One region of the Cytobacillus spongiae genome, then DNA from elsewhere that is predicted to be linked to it. Evidence: riboswitches for the same ligand, from Rfam matches in the RefSeq annotation. Region 1 holds a riboswitch; each other region holds the start of a gene.
What was found. Region 1 has a riboswitch for FMN ahead of LS684_RS13520 (ECF transporter S component). Riboswitches for the same ligand answer to the same signal wherever they lie in the genome.

Region 1 (3,278 bases):
GTGCTGTGTCAGATGATGGTATTGCCATCCTTTTAAATATACTGACAGCCCCTTGGGCAACAAGGATTCCAAGACTTCTTTTCCCTTTTCGGTTATAGAATAATATAATTCTGCTTCCTCTAATATGAGCTGCCTTTCTTTTAGAACTGTTATGCAATTCTCAAACTGAATTCTTGTTATGTTTGGAAACAGCCCAAATAATGAGGTTAGCCCAAACAAATGTGCATCCTGTATCGTTTGGGATGATTTTTTTCCATTAATTAAATGAAAAATGGAGGCAGAAGTTCGTTCTCCATTAATTCTCGATAGGCAATGTAATATGATTTGGTTAAAAAAAGAAAGATCCATGTTATCACCACAATGAAAAACCCTTATGTTCAACAGGAATATGGTCATAATAAACCAAGTGGGTTTTTGAATTTTTTCCTACTACTAGTTATTTTATCATGAAAGAAAAAACAAATTGTCTTAAAATGCAAAATTTCGTCGATACATCGGCGAAATCCTTGTATGATAAGCATTCTCAATACTTTTTCTATTGAAATGTCCTACAAACAGCTATAAAATAGTCTATGAGGAACGAGTTTCCATTCATTTTGGAAGCAAATTATTAGATAACCATTTCTTTTAATCTTTGGGAGGTTTTTTCATGGCAAAATACACGATTGTAGACAAAGAAACTTGTATTGCTTGTGGTGCATGCGGAGCTGCTGCTCCAGATATTTACGATTACGATGATGAGGGCATTGCATTCGTAACGCTTGATGATAACGAAGGAATCGTTGAAATTCCAGATGTATTAATCGACGATATGATGGACGCTATGGAAGGTTGCCCAACTGATTCTATCAAAGTTGCTGATGAGCCATTTGAAGGGGACGCAACTAAATTCGAATAAGCACATGACTAAGTTAAGTTACTATTAAAGATCCTCTTTCGTTTTGAAAGGGGATTTTTTTATGCCCGAATTTTGAATACCACTTTTATCATTGAAGTATAGTTTGGGATTAACGTTACAAGAGAGCCTCCTGATATGCGTTAGCGATGAGGAAGCTTACTGGCCGCCCCCCGGAAAGCAAGTGCCTGGAGCGGAATCAATCTTCTTCACCCTTAAATCACAAAAGGGACCGAGAATGTGCTCTCAATCCCTTTTTTATCAGTAATCAATGGAACGACCTACGTCGATCAATTAACATCATGCATTTCGATAAACAGTTTGTTTTTGAATCCATGTTTGCATTTTTGTAAACATGAGCATAAACACAAGGGCAATTAACAGTCCCTTTACCACATTAAAAGGTAATATCGCAGATACAACCATTTGGCGAGTCGCTTCACTTGACATCGCAGGATAATTCAAGAAAAACGTATAAGCTGGTAAAATTACAAAATAATTTAGAACACTCATAATAACCGCCATTGAAATGGTACCTACTACTAAAGCAAATGTCATTCCTTTTAATGAATTCAATTTTTTATATAAATAGTAAGTTGGTAAAATAAACAATACGCCTGCAATAAAGTTAGCGATGTGTCCAACTGGTACACCTGTTGCACTTCCAGTCATAAAATAATCTAAAATATTTTTAAATAATTCAACTAATATTCCCGCTACAGGACCGAAGATTAACGCGGCGATCAATGCAGGAATATCGCTAAAGTCAATCATCAAATACGGTGGAAATGGTGGGATTGGAAAGTTCAACACCATTAAAACGTACGAGATACTGCTAAGCATCCCAATTGCAACTAAAGCCTTAACATTAAATTTTTTCATTTTGTTCTCTCCTTTTTAAGGACCATCCCCTAAAGAAGGAAAGGTTCAGCAATTCGCATGCATGACAAATAAAAACCCTCAAGAATACACCTTGAGGGAGAAATATCTGAAAGGCACGCTTAATAAACATTCAAAACCTGCATTTTTTGAATGTTTGCAGAACCTCCATCTTCTCCCATCCAGACTTTACTGTCGGCTTTGGAATCACACCAAATCCTGCCCCAAAAACAGGCTCGCGGGCTTAGAGAATTATCTCATCACCGCCGGTCGGGAATTTCACCCTGCCCCGAAGATAGACCATATTATTTTATACATTTTTTATTATACTGAAAAACAATCCTCTTGTGAAGATATTTGTTTCAAAGCCATTTTCCACCACTCATTTTATTCTTAACGAAAAAAAGGTACTAATTTCGCACTTTTTTATATTAAAGCGTTTACATTTTAAACATGAACAATTTTAGCAATTGACAGCTGAATGTTCGTTTTGTAAAATAGTCAGAAAATTGGTGTAAAAAGGTTGGTGTATGTCATGATCCAAGTCTTAGTTGCAGATTCCATTCAGGAGGACGGTCTTCAACCATTGCTAGATATGGATAATGTAGAAGTTATTCAGCAGAAAGTTGACTCTCCTCACGTACAGTTAGAACGAATAGAAGCGTTGTTAGTTAGAAGTGCCACAAAGGTAAATGAAGAACTTTTAGAAAAAATGCCTCAATTAAAAATCATTGCACGTGCAGGAGTAGGAGTAGATAATATTGATGTAGCAGCCGCTACGAAAAAAGGCATCATCGTTGTTAATGCACCTGATGGAAATACGATTTCAACAGCTGAGCATACTTTTGCCATGATGGCTTCTCTAGTTAGACGGATTCCACAAGCCCATCAGTCAGTAAAGAATTTAGAATGGAAGCGAAACCACTTCATAGGCAGTGAACTGTATGGAAAAAACCTCGGAATTATTGGGTTAGGTCGAATAGGCACTGAGCTCTCGAAGCGAGCCAAAGTATTCGGTATGAATGTCCATGTATTTGACCCTTTTCTTACAAAAGATCGTGCTTTAAAGCTTGGAGTTCATCTACAGGACTTACAAGGCGTTTTAAAGGAAGCAGATATAATTACAGTCCATACACCACTTACACCCCAAACAAAAGGGCTATTAAACAAAGAGACACTTCCCTTAACGAAGAAAGGTGTGTACATCCTCAATTGTGCTCGAGGAGGAATTATTGACGAAGAAGCACTGGCTGAGGCGATTTCTTCTGGTCATGTTGCTGGAGCCGCTCTTGATGTGTTTGTAAACGAGCCACCGGGTGATCATCCTTTAGTAAAGCTTGAAGAGGTCATTGTCACACCACATTTAGGTGCATCAACGAAGGAAGCCCAGTTGAACGTAGCTACTCAAGTAGCAAAGGAAGTTCGCTTATTTCTTGAAGATAAACCCGTCTCAAACTCGATTAACCTCCCTTCTATGTCTAAAGATATTTTCGAAAAGATTCGC
Region 2 (3,278 bases), 260 kb from region 1:
GGCTGTCTCATGTTGATCGGTGTTTACCTCAACCATTGGGGTTAAGTTCAACTTAGTCGCTAACTCTTCTGCAATCGGAGCGCAAATAAGGCCTCTTCCTTCTTTTGCCATGAAATTTATGAGTTCAGGAGTAACCTTTTCACCTAAAGCAACAAAATCTCCTTCATTCTCCCGATCTTCATCGTCACATACAATGATGACTTTTCCCGCTTTCAAATCCTCTAATGCTTCTTTTACCGAATGAAACATTTGCTCATCCCCTTTCTACATAAACCCGTTTTGCTTAAGGAAGTCCTGATCAATCCCTTGTATAGCTGAGGTTTTGTCATCACCTATTTGGTAAAATCGGTATAAGTATTTGGCAATCATGTCAAACTCTAAATTGACGAAATCCCCAGCCTTTTTGTAGCCAAGCACCGTTTCATTGGCAGAGTGCGGGATGAGTGAAACCGTTATATGACTTGAACTTACATCAAATAGAGTTAAAGAAATTCCATCAATAGCAATAGAGCCTTTATGAAGGCTGAGATGACGATATTGGTCAGAAATTTGAATATCATAATAAATGGCATTTTCCTTTGGAGTCTTCCGTAAAATTTTCCCTACTCCATCTACATGTCCCGTGACAAAATGACCGCCAAATCGTCCATTTGCAGACATGGCTCTTTCTAAATTTACTTTGGTACCTTCTTTTATTGTCGACAAGGATGTTGCTTTGAACGTTTCTGGCATCACATCCACTCGAAAGAAATCATCCATAAAATTTGTTACTGTCAGGCATACACCGTTTACAGAAATACTATCTCCTACCTTTAAATCAGACATGATTTTCTTCGCATAAATGGAAAGGCTCAAGGTGTTCCCCTTTTGAGCAATTTGTTTGATCGAGCCCATTTCTTCGACAATTCCAGTAAACATCAAGTCTCACTCCCTGTTAGAGGCTCTGCTACAATCTTTAAGTCCTGATCCTTTTGTTCAATTGAAATGAACTTTAGTTTCGGCGCATTCTTGACGAACTCTACACCAAGTCCGCTGATAGATGGAAATGCATGCTTGCCTCCAATAATCATCGGCGCAATATAAGTGACGATTTGTTGAAAAGCACCTGCTTCAATAAAGCTCGCATGAACAGTTGGGCCACCTTCAACAAGTAGGGATGTAATCCCTTTTTCGCCTAGATAGGTTAATACATCCTCAATAAGAATACAATCTGTATCTAATTGAATCACTTCCACACTTTGTTTGCTCAATTGATAGACTCGTTCCTTATTTGCTCGTTGAGTTGTAAATATAATCGTCTTTGCTTGTAAATCTGTCACTACATGTGAAGATATGGGTGTTCTTAAGCTTGTGTCTAGCACAATTCGAATGGGGTTTTTGCCACCGTGAGGTAGCCTTGTGGTTAATTGTGGATTATCGGAAATGATCGTGTTTACACCTACTAAAATGGCATCATGCTTATGTCGTAATTGGTGAACATCGCTTCTGGATTCTGGAGAGGTAATCCATTTACTATCACCTGTTTGAGTGGCAACCTTCCCGTCAAAAGAGGTTGCGGTTTTAAGTGTTACGTATGGTTTTTTTGTTTGGATATAGTGAAAAAATGGTATATTTAAATCAGCAGCAGTTGCTTCCTCAATCCCTACTTCAACCTCAATCCCTGCCTCTCTAAGCTGTTCAATTCCTTTTCCTGCAACTAATGGGTTCGGATCAAGTGTAGCAACTTTCACCATTGAAACTCCTGCTTCAATAATCGCCTTTGTGCAAGGCGGTGTTTTTCCATAATGGCTACATGGTTCAAGCGTGACATAAAGAGTACTTCCACATGCGTTGTCGCCTGCTTGCTTCAAAGCGTGTATTTCTGCATGTTCAGTGCCAGCTTTTAAATGAGCACCCATCCCAATGATTTGCCCATTTTTCACGATAACCGAGCCCACACACGGATTGGGACTCGTCTGTCCACTTGTCGCTCGTGCCATTGATATAGCCAGGTTCATATATGCTTGATCTTGCATCCGTGTTTTATTTTCCCCCTTTCAATCGATTCTCTCCAAGTATTACAACTCAAATACGACAAAACCCCGAACATAGCATGATATGTTCGGGGTTAAAGCATAACGAAATAAGCGTTTAAACAACTAGTTTTTAAACACGTATATTCTCATTCCTTCTCCCATCCAGACTATACTGTCGGCTTTGGAGTTTCACCAAATCCACCGCTTCCATCAAAGATGAAACCGGGTCACGGACTAAGAGAGCATTCACTCTCATCACCGCCGGTTGGGAATTTCACCCGACCCCGAAGGCGAGATCACAATTGGTAGGAGCCTACCGAATGCAATCTCCTTTATATTCGAATGTATAGTTATTGTAATACCACTTTTGTAGAATAGCAATTTAAAATACTTGTGAAATCGGATTTTTTTTGAATGAGTCCGGGAATAATACGCAATAAAAAATAAGGAGGCTAGTCATGGCAAATACCTTCGAAGCCATCGCATCCATATTAAAAAATTTCGTGGACGAAGAGCCGAAAACCCCACTACATGTTGGGGAAGTCATGGATCTATGGACTGCTTATACCGCTTTTCATGAAGCCCATTCTCTCTACCACGTTGCTCTTAACACAACAACAGATCCCCAGTTAAAACACGTTATTCAACAGGCGATTAAAGAAAGTAAAGAGGATACGAAAAAAATCGAAGAATTTTTGTTAAAGGAAGGCGTTCCTCTGCCATTAGTTCATTCTAATAAACCTTCCTCGAACCCTGAAGCTGTTCCTGAAGGAGTGAAATTAACTGATGATGAGATCGCCAATTTAATTTCAGTGAAAATTGCTGCTTCTATTACATTTTGTGCACAAGCGATGTCAAAAACGATTCGTTCGGATGTAGGAATGCTGTTCATATCGATCCAAGTAGAACTAGTAAAATTTGCTGCTCCCTTAAAAAATTTAATGAAGGACAGAGGCTGGCTGCGCATTCCGCCGTATTATCTTCCTCCTGGAGCTGAATCAAAACACAACTCAAATTCGTTAAACCATTAAACCGATCATCAGAGCCATGATTCCATAAATGGCTCTTTTTTATGTAGCAATCATAGGTAACCCGTAAAGAACACCTTGGTTTCCTTCTCTCTATCATCTCCCTTCTAAAAATATACATATACGCCACCTCACCTTATAAAAATAGGTAGAACGATCCGCCCGAAAAAGTAAACATTTTACAAATTATTAAATTGTCCGTTATAATTTAACTGTAATAATATTACAAATAGTA
Region 3 (3,278 bases), on a different replicon from region 1:
AATCTTTATACCTGCCTGTTCAAACCTTTACCTTTCTTATTGCCTGAAGAAGGAAATAAAGAAAGCAACACGGTTGTTCTATGAAACGATACCAGTGTCAGAGCATGCATTAGTCGGTGTGCAGACGACAGAAGGATCTTACTACTTAAAAACGAATGGATGGTCGGAATACTTCATTCAGAGAACTTCTTTGATTAACAAACCAAAGCACTACCTTTTCCACCGAAAACATAAACAGCCTCTGGTATTTTATAAATGGAGCAGAACGTTAAAAATCGATCATGGGCAAAAGGGAAAGATTTTTCGATTGAAATATCAAAGTTCTACAGCTATTGAATGGCAGAGTGACGAGGGTGATACGATCATCATGTATAAAGCCAATAAGAGATGGATCTTGAATTATAATAAAAAAAATTTTTTATCACTGCATAAGGGATATCTTCCTCAAACGGTTCAGCAATTGTTCGATTATCACCACAGCTATGTTTCGTTTTATGAGACATATAGTGAGGAAATGGACTGGCTTCTGATCTTTCTTTGGTTTGTGGACAGCGATTATTTTTTGACGGCATAGACATCCTTTTCCCGTTCATGGACAAGCTATTAAAGAATGAATATGGAGGTGAGAAGATGAATGCTGCATACAAACCTTGCATAGCTGCATTACAAAAGTGTGTGGAGGCATGTAACATATGTTATCATGCATCACTTAAGGGAGAAAGGGAAATGATGCCTTGCATAGAGCTTGACCGTGAATGTGCAGATATATGCACATATACCATAAATCTCATGCAGCGGAGCAGTAAATTTGTTCATTCATTTTTGGCCATCTGTGCAGAAATATGTGATGAGTGTGGCACAGAATGCAGGTCCCATGGCCAGGAACATTGTCAGGACTGTGCCAAGGCCTGTTTTGATTGTGCAGAAGAGTGCAGGAAGCTGCTGGCATGAAGAAAAGGGATGCTTCTGTATATGGGGGCATTCTTTTTTATCGTTGTATTAAAATTAGAACAAAATAATTTATTTAGCACTCCTCACATGATTTTATTGTATAAACTATGATAGAATAATGATAATCGAATAGGTTTCCTTCGGGGCAGGGTGAAATTCCCTACCGGCGGTGATGAGCGAATGCTCTCAGTCCGTGACCCGGCTAATGAAAATTAGACGGTGGATTTGGTGAAACTCCAAAGCCGACAGTGATAGTCTGGATGGGAGAAGGAACGGTAGTGTTTACATGATTCAGATAGGGAAAGTCCATTATTTTGCTGTGGATTTTATTTCCAAATCGAGTTCTGTAAATGCTCTATTTAGTCATGCCAAATTGCCCCCGAGTAAAAATACTTGGGGTTTTTTATTTTAGAATAATAGTGTTGTGAGAAGGGAGGTAATATGTTGAACCATTCACCTTATATGAAGCTCGCCCTCTCGCTGGCAAAGGCAACCAATGGCCAAACCTCACCCAACCCTGCTGTTGGAGCGGTTGTGGTGAAGGACGGAGAAGTCGTTGGTATGGGTGCACACCTCAAGGCAGGTGAAGGACACGCAGAAGTTCATGCCATCAGAGCTGCAGGAGAGAAGGCGAAGGAAAGTGACGTATATGTCACCTTGGAACCGTGTTCCCACTACGGGAAAACACCTCCCTGCACGAAGCTTCTGATCTCGAGTGGAGTGAAACGGGTCCATATAGCCTGCACGGATCCTAATCCCTTGGTAGCAGGAAGGGGAATTCAGCAACTGAGAGACGCAGGCATTGAAGTGATGATTGGGGAGCTTGAGCTTGAAGCCCTCGAATTAAACAAGCATTTTTTTCACTTCATACAACACGGCACACCTTTTGTTACCCTCAAGACGGCTGTTACCCTGGACGGGAAAACCGCCTCTGACACAGGGGATAGCAAATGGATCACTTCAGAAACTTCAAGAACGGACGTCCACCATGATCGTCACCGGCATGACGCGATATTGGTTGGAGTCAATACCATCATGAAAGATAACCCACACCTTACCACCCGTCTGCCCCAAGGTGGAAAAAACCCCATTCGAGTTATATTGGATACATTTTTACGTACACCCCTGCACTCTCATGTAGTGGAAGATCAGGAGAGTAAGACAATCATATTTACGGGTAATACCGTCAATGAAGATCAAAGGCGGCCTTTTGTAGAAAAGGGATGTGAAATCATCAGCACTTCAAATGAAAGGGTTGACATTCACACGGTTTTAAAAGAACTCGGTGAAAGAAATATTCTCTCCCTTTATGTAGAAGGCGGGTCAACGATTCATTCCTCTTTCTTAATGGAAGGTGCGTTTCAGGAGTTGATTATGTACATGTCTCCCAAGATTGTCGGAGGAAAGTCCGCTTACACCAGTTTTGGAGGAGAAGGATACCCGACCATTGCAGATGGAATGAAGATGGAGATCAAGAGCATTGATCGTGTAGGGCAGGACATTAAAATCGTTGCATTCCCACAAAAATCAGTTTGAAAGGGGGGAAAAGGATGTTTACTGGAATAATTGAAGAGATAGGCTCTATTGAGCGCATGAAAAAATCTTCCTCTTCTATGGAACTAACGATAGCAGCAAGCAGTATTTTGGAAGATGTTCATATCGGAGACAGCATCAGTGTGAATGGTGTCTGTCTCACGGTCACTTCATTCAATTCAAGGCAATTCCAAGTGGACGTCATGCCCGAAACCTTTGAAGGTACGACGCTTAAAACCCTTTCGTATGGATCCAAAGTAAACCTCGAGAGAGCTATGGCCGCAAACGGTCGTTTCGGAGGTCATTTCGTTAACGGTCATGTAGATGGGATAGGTAAGATCCTGAGGATAGAAAAGGTTGAAAATGCCTGGTACATGGACATTGCCATACCCGAGGAACAGATTCATTTATTTATCATGAAAGGCTCTGTCGCCATAGACGGCACTTCACTGACCGTGTTTGATGTGAAACATCATTCCATTACGATTTCGTTAATTCCCCAGACCCGTGGAGATACGGTTCTTGGCAGTAAGAAAGTGGGGGACTCCGTCAACATTGAATGTGACGTAATGGCGAAATATTTTCACCGGTTCTACGAAGCAAAGGAGCAGTCAAAAAGTAATTCAAACAGCCTCAGTTATGAATTTTTATCACAAAATGGGTTTGCTGACTAATAGGGAGGGATGACCCCATGTTCAATAAGATTGAAGAAGCCCTGGAAGATCTCCAGGCAGGAAAAGTCGTTATCGTGGTTGATGATGAAAACCGTGAGAATGAAGGAGACTTTGTTGCCC

Region 2: it holds a riboswitch for FMN, as region 1 does, so the genes downstream of both, ribD (bifunctional diaminohydroxyphosphoribosylaminopyrimidine deaminase/5-amino-6-(5-phosphoribosylamino)uracil reductase RibD) here and LS684_RS13520 (ECF transporter S component) in region 1, are expected to answer to the same signal.
Region 3: it holds a riboswitch for FMN, as region 1 does, so the genes downstream of both, ribD (bifunctional diaminohydroxyphosphoribosylaminopyrimidine deaminase/5-amino-6-(5-phosphoribosylamino)uracil reductase RibD) here and LS684_RS13520 (ECF transporter S component) in region 1, are expected to answer to the same signal.

Annotation. Positions count from the first base shown of each region.
Region 1 is NZ_CP089997.1:2,661,414-2,664,691, forward strand. Features, by position in the region: gene LS684_RS13510 (YpbB family protein) at 1-348, opposite strand, end outside; gene LS684_RS13515 (ferredoxin) at 650-898, shown strand; gene LS684_RS13520 (ECF transporter S component) at 1,196-1,777, opposite strand; FMN riboswitch at 1,941-2,075, opposite strand; gene serA (phosphoglycerate dehydrogenase) at 2,310-3,278, shown strand, end outside.
Region 2 is NZ_CP089997.1:2,399,943-2,403,220, forward strand. Features, by position in the region: gene LS684_RS12110 (bifunctional 3,4-dihydroxy-2-butanone-4-phosphate synthase/GTP cyclohydrolase II) at 1-249, opposite strand, end outside; gene ribE (riboflavin synthase) at 265-918, opposite strand; gene ribD (bifunctional diaminohydroxyphosphoribosylaminopyrimidine deaminase/5-amino-6-(5-phosphoribosylamino)uracil reductase RibD) at 918-2,015, opposite strand; FMN riboswitch at 2,162-2,311, opposite strand; gene LS684_RS12125 (DUF3231 family protein) at 2,474-3,046, shown strand.
Region 3 is NZ_CP089998.1:637,085-640,362, reverse strand. Features, by position in the region: gene LS684_RS23800 (hypothetical protein) at 1-574, shown strand, start outside; gene LS684_RS23795 (four-helix bundle copper-binding protein) at 592-951, shown strand; FMN riboswitch at 1,084-1,227, shown strand; gene ribD (bifunctional diaminohydroxyphosphoribosylaminopyrimidine deaminase/5-amino-6-(5-phosphoribosylamino)uracil reductase RibD) at 1,396-2,487, shown strand; gene ribE (riboflavin synthase) at 2,502-3,158, shown strand; gene LS684_RS23780 (bifunctional 3,4-dihydroxy-2-butanone-4-phosphate synthase/GTP cyclohydrolase II) at 3,176-3,278, shown strand, end outside.